DNA from 3 places in the Kribbella sp. NPDC023972 genome. Region 3 is predicted to be linked to each of the others. Evidence: predicted binding sites of a transcription regulator. Region 3 holds the regulator's gene; each other region holds the start of a gene.
The links. Region 3 encodes HrcA, which represses chaperone genes, less so after heat shock. Its sites were predicted from a motif close to TTGGCACTCGNNNNNNNCGAGTGCCAA; they were not measured.

Region 1: groL (chaperonin GroEL) is a predicted target of HrcA. The motif match lies at 1,724-1,750, and genes of this name have one in related genera.
Region 2: groES (co-chaperone GroES) is a predicted target of HrcA. The motif match lies at 1,194-1,220, and genes of this name have one in related genera.

What each region holds. Positions count from the first base shown of each region.
Region 1 is NZ_JBEZZH010000013.1:100,370-103,643, reverse strand. It holds gene AB0F43_RS34840 (M48 family metallopeptidase) at 1-248, opposite strand, end outside; gene AB0F43_RS34835 (PspC domain-containing protein) at 265-597, opposite strand; gene AB0F43_RS34830 (MmcQ/YjbR family DNA-binding protein) at 760-1,095, shown strand; gene AB0F43_RS34825 (GNAT family N-acetyltransferase) at 1,137-1,700, opposite strand; gene groL (chaperonin GroEL) at 1,934-3,274, shown strand, end outside.
Region 2 is NZ_JBEZZH010000013.1:144,159-147,432, reverse strand. It holds gene AB0F43_RS35035 (methyltransferase domain-containing protein) at 1-415, opposite strand, end outside; gene AB0F43_RS35030 (peptidoglycan-binding domain-containing protein) at 425-1,018, opposite strand; gene groES (co-chaperone GroES) at 1,353-1,649, shown strand; gene groL (chaperonin GroEL) at 1,972-3,274, shown strand, end outside.
Region 3 is NZ_JBEZZH010000001.1:970,632-973,905, forward strand. It holds gene AB0F43_RS04385 (16S rRNA (uracil(1498)-N(3))-methyltransferase) at 1-84, opposite strand, end outside; gene dnaJ (molecular chaperone DnaJ) at 95-1,234, opposite strand; gene hrcA (heat-inducible transcriptional repressor HrcA) at 1,259-2,281, opposite strand; gene AB0F43_RS04400 (Gfo/Idh/MocA family oxidoreductase) at 2,400-3,274, opposite strand, start outside.

The DNA.
Region 1 (3,274 bases), on a different contig from region 3:
GCCTGCTCACGTGTGACCAACTGTGCGTCGGAAGGCAGCTTGTGAGCGCGTGGGCGGAAGAGGAGGACTACGCCAAAGGCGACCAGCGCCAGCGGGGCGCTGAGCCAGAGAGGTCTGTAGTAGAGCAAGAGTGCGATGCCCGCCGCCAGCGCGAGCAAGGGCGCCAGTAGGAGGATCGCGGAGAGCAGGTAAGCGGCGACGCGGGCCAGCCCCGGGCAGCAGGGTGAGGGCTCGTGGGAGCGGGTCACCCTGCTGCTGCGTCGGTCACGCCGCCGGGGGCTTGTTGTTGGTGTCGTCGTAGATGCGGGAGGCGATGTCGGCCTCGGGGGTCGAGGGCTGGTTCACCGACTGCTGGACGTTCTGCCAGACGGCCTTGCCGTCGGACTCCGGGATCACGATCCAGGCGACCACGTAGCCGATCAGGGCGGTGCCGCCGGTGAGCAGGGTGAGACCGACGATGCCGAGGCGGACCAGGGTCACGTCGATGTTCAGGTACTCCGCGATGCCGCCGGAGACACCCGTGAGCATCCGCTGGTCGCGGGAACGACGGAGGACCTTGCCGGACAGGTTGGAGAACGGTGCGTTGGAGTTCGTCATGTCTCTACTGTCCTGCCTGCGGGGCTCTCACCACATCAGGATCGGTACCGACCCACCCCTGATCCGACCCCTGGATCCCTGATCCCGGGACCCGTACGACTTTCGGCAGGATTCGCCCGGCCGGGGTCGAGGATTGTCGGTGGCGCCGCCTACGGTCGGGGGATGGACGTCGACGTACTGACGAAGGTCGTGCTCGGGCTGCCGGGGGTGGAGGAACACGAGGGCTGGGCGGGGCAGCCGGTCTTCAAGGTGCGGAACAAAAGCTTCGCGTACCTGTCGGCGGACGAGACCAGGCTGCTGCTCAAGTCGCTGCGGGAGGAGCAGGAGGCGTTGGTGGCCGAGGACCCGGAGGTGTTCTCACCGTCCTGGGCGTCCGGCCGTTTCGCCTGGCTCGACGTCGACATCGCCGCGGCCGACGACGAGGAGCTCCGCGAGCTCGTCACCGAGGCCTGGCGCCTGACCGCCCCGAAGTACCTCATCGCCCGCCTGGACGCTTGATCTGACCCGAGCCTCGTTCCGGTACGGCTCGTCGCGACGGTCTAGCCGAGCTGCTTGCGGACGAGGACCCAGCGGGGGTTGGTCCGGCTGACCTCGGTGAAGCCGGCGCTGAGGAAGACGGAGAGAGGGCCGCGGTAGAGGTCGGCTGAGGACATGCGGTCGGCGATCGAGGTGTCGACCGCGCAGCCCTCCACCGTCTGAGCGCCGTACGACTGGGCGAGGTCGACCGCGCCGAGCGCGAGCTCGCCGGCCAGGCCCTGGCGGCGGTGGCCGACGGGTACGACGAAGCACGTGATCACCCAGGCGTCGGGCTGGTCGGTGCGCCAATTGGGTGAGGCGACCACTCGCGGGTACGACGTACGCGGTGAGACGGCGCACCAGCCGACCGGTGCGCCGTCGTCGTGCGCCAGGACACCGGGCGGAATGTCACCGTGGCAGACCTGGTTACGCAAGGCTCGGCGGTTGCTCTCACGGGTCGCGGTGTCCCACTCCTTCCCGCGCCGACGGAAGTACTGACAGAAGCAGCGCGCCGGGTCGCCGCGCTTGCCCATCACCGCGGCAACGTCGGCCCATGAGTCCGGGCCGGCCGCTCGCACGTCCACCATGGACCTACGGTAGCGAGGGCTGGCTTGCACTCGTTGGGGGCGAGTGCTAATACTTGGTTAGCACTCCACGGGTGAGAGTGATAAGGCTCGTGCCTGCGGAGTGTGACAGAAGACGGCCTCGATGAGGTGCCGGAAGCGTGGCGGGACGTGAGCGCCGCGATGCCGGTGCCGTCCGTCGCGGGCATCCCGGCCGGCTGAACCACAAAGACTCGACGCGGGAGGACTCGCGGAGAATGCCCAAGCTGATTTCTTTCAATGAAGAGGCGCGCCGCGGCCTCGAGCGGGGTATGAACACCCTCGCCGACGCCGTCAAGGTGACGCTTGGCCCGAAGGGCCGCAACGTCGTCCTGGAGAAGAAGTGGGGCGCCCCCACGATCACCAACGACGGTGTCTCCATCGCCAAGGAGATCGAGCTCGAGGACCCGTACGAGAAGATCGGGGCCGAGCTCGTCAAGGAAGTTGCGAAGAAGACCGACGACGTCGCAGGTGACGGCACCACCACCGCCACCGTGCTGGCCCAGGCTCTCGTCCGCGAGGGTCTGCGCAACGTCGCGGCCGGCGCCAACCCGATGAGCCTGAAGAAGGGCATCGAGAAGGCGACCGAGGCGATCAGCGAGCAGCTGCTGTCGCTGGCCAAGCCGGTGGAGACCCGGGAGCAGATCGCGGCGACCGCGTCCATTTCTGCTGCCGACAACCAGGTCGGCCAGATCATCGCCGAGGCGATGGACAAGGTCGGCAAGGAAGGCGTCATCACCGTCGAGGAGAGCAACACCTTCGGCCTCGAGCTCGAGCTCACCGAGGGTATGCGCTTCGACAAGGGCTACATCTCGCCGTACTTCGTGACCGACACCGAGCGGATGGAAGCGGTCCTCGACGACCCGTACATCCTGATCGTGAACAGCAAGATCTCCAGCATCAAGGACCTGGTCCCGGTGCTGGAGAAGGTGATGCAGACCGGCAAGCCGCTGGCCATCATCGCCGAGGACATCGAGGGCGAGGCCCTGGCCACCCTGGTTGTCAACAAGATCAAGGGCACCTTCAAGGCCGTCGCCGTCAAGGCGCCGGGCTTCGGTGATCGCCGCAAGGCCATGCTGGTCGACATCGCCGTCCTCACCGGCGGCGAGGTGATCTCCGAGGAGGTCGGCCTCAAGCTCGACTCCGTCGACCTGGAGCTGCTCGGCCAGGCCCGCAAGATCGTCGTCACCAAGGACGAGACGACCATCGTCGAGGGCGAGGGCGACGCGGACCAGATCGCCGGCCGGGTCAACCAGATCCGCGCCGAGATCGAGAAGTCGGACTCCGACTACGACCGCGAGAAGCTGCAGGAGCGGCTGGCCAAGCTGGCCGGCGGTGTTGCGGTGATCAAGGTCGGCGCGGCCACCGAGGTCGAGCTGAAGGAGCGCAAGCACCGCATCGAGGACGCCGTTCGCAACGCGAAGGCGGCCGTCGAGGAGGGCATCGTCGCCGGTGGTGGCGTGGCTCTGCTGCAGGCGTCCGTGGCGGCGTTCGAGAAGCTGGAGCTCGAGGGTGACGAGGCGACCGGTGCGCAGATCGTGCGTCACGCCGTCGAGGCC
Region 2 (3,274 bases), on a different contig from region 3:
CAGCCAGGTTGGCCCGGGCCGCGTCAGCGGTGGCTGGGTCGCGTTCGACACCCGTCACCCGCAGGCCGGCGCGTGCGGCGCTGATGAGGTCGCCGCCGATGCCGCAACCCAGATCGACCACACTGCCGCCTGGCAGCGTTGCTGCGATCCGCTGCGCGCGGTGCGAGCCGACAGTACTTCGGGTCGCCTGCTCCAAGCCGTCCGGCGTGAAGTACATCCGGGCCGCGTCCGGACCGAACTTGGCGACGGCCCGGTGGCGCAGTGACGCCTGGGTGACCGCAGCGGTCACGAGTGCGGCGTCGTACTGGCGGCGAAGCTTCTCGACCAACTGGAGTTCCTGGCCCGGCTGGTAGTTCGCGCAGGCATTGGCGAGAAGGTCCGCGCCAGGGCCGTCCAGCAAGCCGGTGACTGTCACCCCGCCACTTTAGAGGGGACTGGAGCAGCCCTTGCTCCAGCTTCGGGTGGCCATCGAGTAGAGCCGCCAGTTCATGGCTGAGCGGGTCTTCGGGCCGTAGACGCCGTCCGCCACGAGCTTGTGCCTGCGCTGGACCATCCTGACGACCGCGCGGGTGTTGCTGCCGTAGACGCCGTCGATTGCGAGCTTGGTGCCGTAGCAGAAGTTGAGGTTCCGCTGGAGGACGCGGATGGCGGTGTCCGGGTCGCCGTAGACCGTGGAGCCGCGGTGCGGGTCGTCGCCGTACATCAGGTTGCAGTAGGTGGTGGCGCTGCCGTACACGGACGGCATCGGGATGCCCCAGGTCCGGTTGACCGGCACGAGCATGGCCGACCGACACTGCGGTAGAGCCGCGGCCCCAGTGGCAGTCCTCGCGCTGACGATGTCCGCGGTTGCGGCCTGCGGCGGAGGCGCAACGGCTGGTGCGTCCGCAGTCGGAGTGGTGGCGGGCTCGTCCTTGGCGGCACCTGCGGCGATCGCTCCTACCGCGAGCGCGCCGGCTGCGGCCAGGACCGCGACGGTGCGGCCGGACAGTGTGGGCAAAGAGGGAAAGCTGAAGGCCATGGTCTCTCCTCGGGCACCCGGTCCCGGGCGGCCGGGACGCCGTACATCCAGAACGGTCCCATGTCGGCCCCGGATAGGCCCAGTGTTTGACCACAATCCGCGCTTGCCTGGTCACCCTGCGCCCGGCCTGAGCCGGTCGCCGCCGTGGCGGTCGTCGAGGCCGGCGGGCGAAACCTTGGCACTCGAGTTGACCGAGTGCTAATCGCGGCCTAGATTCGGTGTTGGCACTCTCCGGTGGAGGGTGCCAGCGGTCCGGCCCTCTGACCCCCGCGACGGCAGGGGAGCGCGACCACCCTGAAGCACAGACAAGCGAATCGACCGTGGAGGTCAGCAAGTGTCGGTCACGATCAAGCCGCTCGAGGACCGCGTCCTCGTCGCGCCGCTCGAAGCCGAGCAGACCACGAAGTCCGGCCTGGTGATCCCGGACACCGCCAAGGAGAAGCCGCAGGAGGGCGAGATCCTCGCCGTCGGTCCGGGCCGGATCGACGACAACGGCAACCGCGTCCCGCTGGACGTCGCCGTCGGTGACAAGGTCATCTACTCCAAGTACGGCGGCACCGAGGTCAAGTACGACGGCCAGGACTACCTGATCCTGGGCGCCCGCGACATCCTCGCAGTCGTCAGCAAGTGACGATCCCCCGCTGTTCCTGACTGACACCGCCCCGGTGCCGCCCACCGGCGCCGGGGCGGAGTCGATCCGGCACCCGGGATGATCCGGAGCGACCGGGTCCGGCAGGTGTTCGGGCCGGCCGGGAGTGGGTGGCGAGAGTGCCACCCGACACCCGGACGGCGTGCGCGCCGGCTGGGGCCGGTGAGTGCCTGACCGGCCGCTGTGGGGATCCCCCCGCGCGGCCAGGGAAAGTACTCGCGCCGGTGGTACGGCCAGGGACAGGCGGTGGACCCGAACCGGCTGACTGCAACGAAGAAACATTCAGAGAGGGACTGGTTTTTCCATGCCGAAGATCCTCGAGTTCGACGAGAACGCGCGGCGCGCGCTGGAGCGCGGCGTCGACAAGCTCGCGAACACGGTGAAGGTGACGCTGGGGCCGAAGGGCCGCTACGTCGTCCTGGACAAGAAGTGGGGCGCTCCGACCATCACCAACGACGGTGTCACCGTCGCCCGTGAGGTCGAGTTGGACGACCCGTTCGAGAACCTTGGTGCGCAGCTGACCAAGGAGGTCGCCACCAAGACCAACGACATCGCCGGTGACGGCACCACCACCGCGACGGTGCTGGCGCAGGCGCTGGTGCACGAGGGCCTGCGGGCCGTCGCGGCCGGGGTCAACCCGATGGGCCTGAAGAAGGGTATCGAGGCGGCCGTCGAGGCCGTGTCGGTCAAGCTGGTCGAGACCGCCCGGCCGGTGGACGACAAGGGCGACATGGCCCACGTCGCCACCATCTCCGCCCGGGACGCCGAGATCGGCAACCTGATCGCGGACGCGTTCGACAAGGTCGGCAAGGACGGTGTGATCACCGTCGAGGAGTCGAACACCTTCGGGACCGAGCTCGAGTTCACCGAGGGCATGCAGTTCGACAAGGGCTTCATCTCGCCGTACTTCATCACCGACGCCGAGGCCGGCGAGGCGGTGCTGGAGGACCCGTACATCCTGATCCACCAGGGCAAGATCTCCGCGATCGCGGACCTGCTGCCGCTGCTGGAGAAGGTCGTGCAGTCCGGCAAGACGCTGCTGATCATCGCCGAGGACGTCGAGGCCGAGGCGCTGTCCACCCTGGTGGTGAACAAGATCCGCGGCAACTTCACCTCCGTCGCCGTCAAGGCGCCGGGCTTCGGTGACCGCCGCAAGGCGATGCTGGAGGACCTGGCCGCGCTGACCGGCGCGCAGGTCGTCGCCCCCGAGGTCGGCCTCAAGCTCGACCAGGTCGGTCTGGAGGTGCTCGGTACCGCTCGCCGGATCGTGGTCACCAAGGACAACACCACGGTCGTCGAGGGCGCCGGCAAGGCCGACGACATCGAGGCCCGGGTCAACCAGATCAAGGCCGAGATCGAGCGCACCGACTCCGACTGGGACCGCGAGAAGCTGCAGGAGCGGCTGGCCAAGCTGGCCGGCGGCGTCTGCGTGATCAAGGTCGGCGCGGCCACCGAGGTCGAGCTGAAGGAGAAGAAGCACCGGATCGAGGACGCGGTGTCCGCGACCCGGGCCGCGATCGAGGAGGGCATCGTCGCCGGTGGCGGCTCCGCCCTGGTGCACGCGGCCGCCGTGCTGGACAACGGCCTGGGCCTCGAGGGTGACGAGC
Region 3 (3,274 bases):
GACCGCCGCATGCCGGCCCTCGGCGCCATCAAGCACCAGCTCCGAACCGCCGAGCTCAGGCAGGTAGAAGACCGCGAGTCCCATCGCCGCGCAGTCAGTGCGCGCCGAAGGCGTCTCGGAGGCGGCCGAAGACGCTCTTGTGGGTGGCTTGGACCTGGCCCTGGGGGCGTTCCTCGCCTCGGATGCCGGCCAGCTGCCTGAGCAGGTCGGCCTGCGTGTCGTCCAGCTTGGTCGGGGTCTCGACGATCACCTGGACGATCAGGTCACCACGCCCCGCGTGCCGCAGCCGCGGGACACCACGCGCCGTCAGCGTCATCGCCGCACCGGACTGCGTGCCCGGCCGGATCTCCAGCGGCATGGTCTCGCCCTCGAGCGTCGGCAGGTCGATCGTCGTACCGAGCGCCGCCGCCGTCATCGGCAGGGTGACCGTGCAGTGCAGGTCGTCGCCGTTGCGGGTGAAGATGTCGTGCGGCTCGACCTCGATCTCGACGTACAGGTCGCCGGCCGGGCCACCGCCGGGGCCGACCTCACCCTGGCCGGACAGCTGGACCCGGGTGCCGGTGTCGACGCCGCCGGGGATCTTCACGGTGACGGTACGGCGGGAGCGGACCCGGCCGTCGCCGGAGCACTCGACGCACGGGTTCGGGATGATCGTGCCGAAGCCGCGGCAGTTCGGGCACGGCCGCATCGTCCGCACCTCGCCGAGGAACGAACGCTGGGTGTGGGTGACCTCGCCGCGGCCATGGCAGATGTCGCAGGTGACCGGCTCCGAGCCGGCCGCCGCACCGGAACCCGAACAGGTCGGACACAGTACGGCGGTGTCGACCTTCAGCTCCCGGGTCGTCCCGAAGGCCGCCTCGGCCAGGTCGATCCGCAACGGGATCAGCGCGTCCTGCCCGCGTCTGGTCCGCGGCCGCGGCCCGCGGGTGGCCCCGCCGGTCTGGCCGAAGAAGGCGTCCATGATGTCGGTGAAGGTGAAGGCCTGCCCGAACCCGCCAGGCCCGGCTCCCGCGCCGGTGGCGAACGGGTCACCGCCGAGATCGTGCAGCTGCCGCTTCTGCGGGTCGCTCAGCACCTGGAAGGCGCGGCCGATCTCCTGGAACTTGTGGTGCGCGTCCTCGGAGTCGTTCACGTCCGGGTGGTACTGACGGGCCAGCTTCCGGTACGCCTTCTTGATCTCGTCCGGTGTCGCGTCACGGCTGACGCCCAGGACGGCGTAGTAATCGGTGCTCATACTCCAGACCAGGGGTTGGTGGTGTCAGGAATCAGCCAGGATCTGGCTGACGTAGCGCGCGACGGCCCGTACGGCGCCCATCGTGCTCGGATAGTCCATATGGGTCGGGCCGACGATGCCGAGCGTGGCCAGCGCCTCCGACTTGGACCCGTACCCGGTCGCGACCACCGAGGTGGTGGCCAGTTCCTCGTACGGGTTCTCGTGCCCGATGCGGACCGTCAGGGTCTGCGGGTTGGTCGCTTCGCCGAGCAGCTTGAGCAGGATGACGTGCTCCTCGAGCGCCTCCAGCACCGGCTTCACGTTGCGCTCGAAGTCGTCGCCGTACCGGGTCAGGTTGGCCGCGCCGCCGACCGCGATCCGCTGCTCGCCGACCTCGTCGGTGAACGCCTCCAGCAACGTCGTCACGATCGCCGCCACCAGCTGGCGGTCGGCGGGCGCGAACGTCTCGGGGACGGCGGCCAGCGACGTGGCCGCCTCGGTCAGCCGCTGCCCGGCCAGCGCGGTGTTCAGCCGGGACCGCAGGTCGGCGATCAGTTGCTCATCGACGTCGTGCGGCGGCTCCACGATCCGCTGCTCGACCCGACCGGCGCTGGTGATCAGCACGAGCAGCAGTCGCCGCGGGGTCATCGTGACCACCTCGACGTGCCGCACGTGCGACCGGTTCAGCGACGGGTACTGCACGATCGCGACCTGGCGGGTGATCTGGGCGAGCAGCCGGACAGTACGGCGGACGACGTCGTCCAGGTCGACCGCGCCGGCCAGGAAGGAGGTGATCGCCTTCTTCTCGGCCGGGGACAGCGTCTTGACCGTGCTGAGTTTGTCCACGAACAGCCGGTACCCCGCATCGGTCGGGATCCGGCCGGCGCTGGTGTGCGGCTGGGTGATGTACCCCTCCTCCTCCAGCGCGGCCATGTCGTTGCGGACGGTCGCCGGCGACACCCCGAGGTTGTGCCGGTCCACCAGCGTCTTGGAACCGACCGGCTCGTGAGTCGCCACGTAGTCCTCGACGATGGCGCGGAGAACATCCAGCTTGCGTTCGTCCAGCACGCGCACCACCCTCTCTCCGGCGTCGACCACTTGGCACTCAGCTCATTCGAGTGCCAGTCTACCGAGCCGTAGTAGCCGCCAGTGCCAGATCACGGCGTGGGACGGATCTCACGCGGTCTCAGGCGAGGTCGGGAGACGCCCCCAACGGTACGGCGGCGGGCCGGTCGACCGTACTCGCCACGTCCACCGGCTGGTCCTGGGCGGCCGCCTCCAGCACGGACTCGAGTACGTCGAGCACGTGGTAAGCGAGCGCGCCGTCGGCCCGGTGCGGCTCGCCCGACCGGATCGCGCGGGCCATGTCCGCAACGCCGACACCTCGGCCGGCTCCGGCGTACCCGCCGGCTACGGGGAGTTCGATCCAGTCACGGTTCGTGGCCGTCGCGATCTCGACCTTGCCGTCGAAGCCGTTCGGGTCCGGCACCGACAGGCTGCCCTCGGTCCCGTGCACCTCGATCCGCGGCAGCCGGGCGGCCCACACGTCGAACGACATCAGCAGTGTGGTCAGCGCACCCGACTCGTGCTCCAGTACGCCGGTCACATGCGTCGGCACCACGACCGGGAAGGTCTCACCGGCTCGTGGACCCGTGTGGATCTTCCGCTGCTGCTGCGACTGACCTGCGCGTGCGGTGACTCGCCGTACCGGACCAAGAAGGGTGACCAGGCTCGTCACGTAGTACGGGCCCATGTCGAGGACCGGACCGCCGCCGGGCTGGTAGTAGAACTCAGGCGCCGGGTGCCACAGCTCGTGGCCGGGCGTCACGAAGGACGCGGTCGCTGCGGTCGGTACGCCGATGTCGCCGCGGTCGATGGCGGCACGGGCGGTCTGGGTGCCGGTGCCGAGCACGGTGTCGGGCGCGCAGCCGATGCGCAGGTTGTTGGCGGCTGCGTACTTCAGCAGTGGCTCGGCCTCGGCGCGGTCCACGGCCAGCGGCTTCTCGCCGTACACATGCTTGCCCGCCTCCATCGCCGCCTGATGCACCGCCGCGTGCGCGG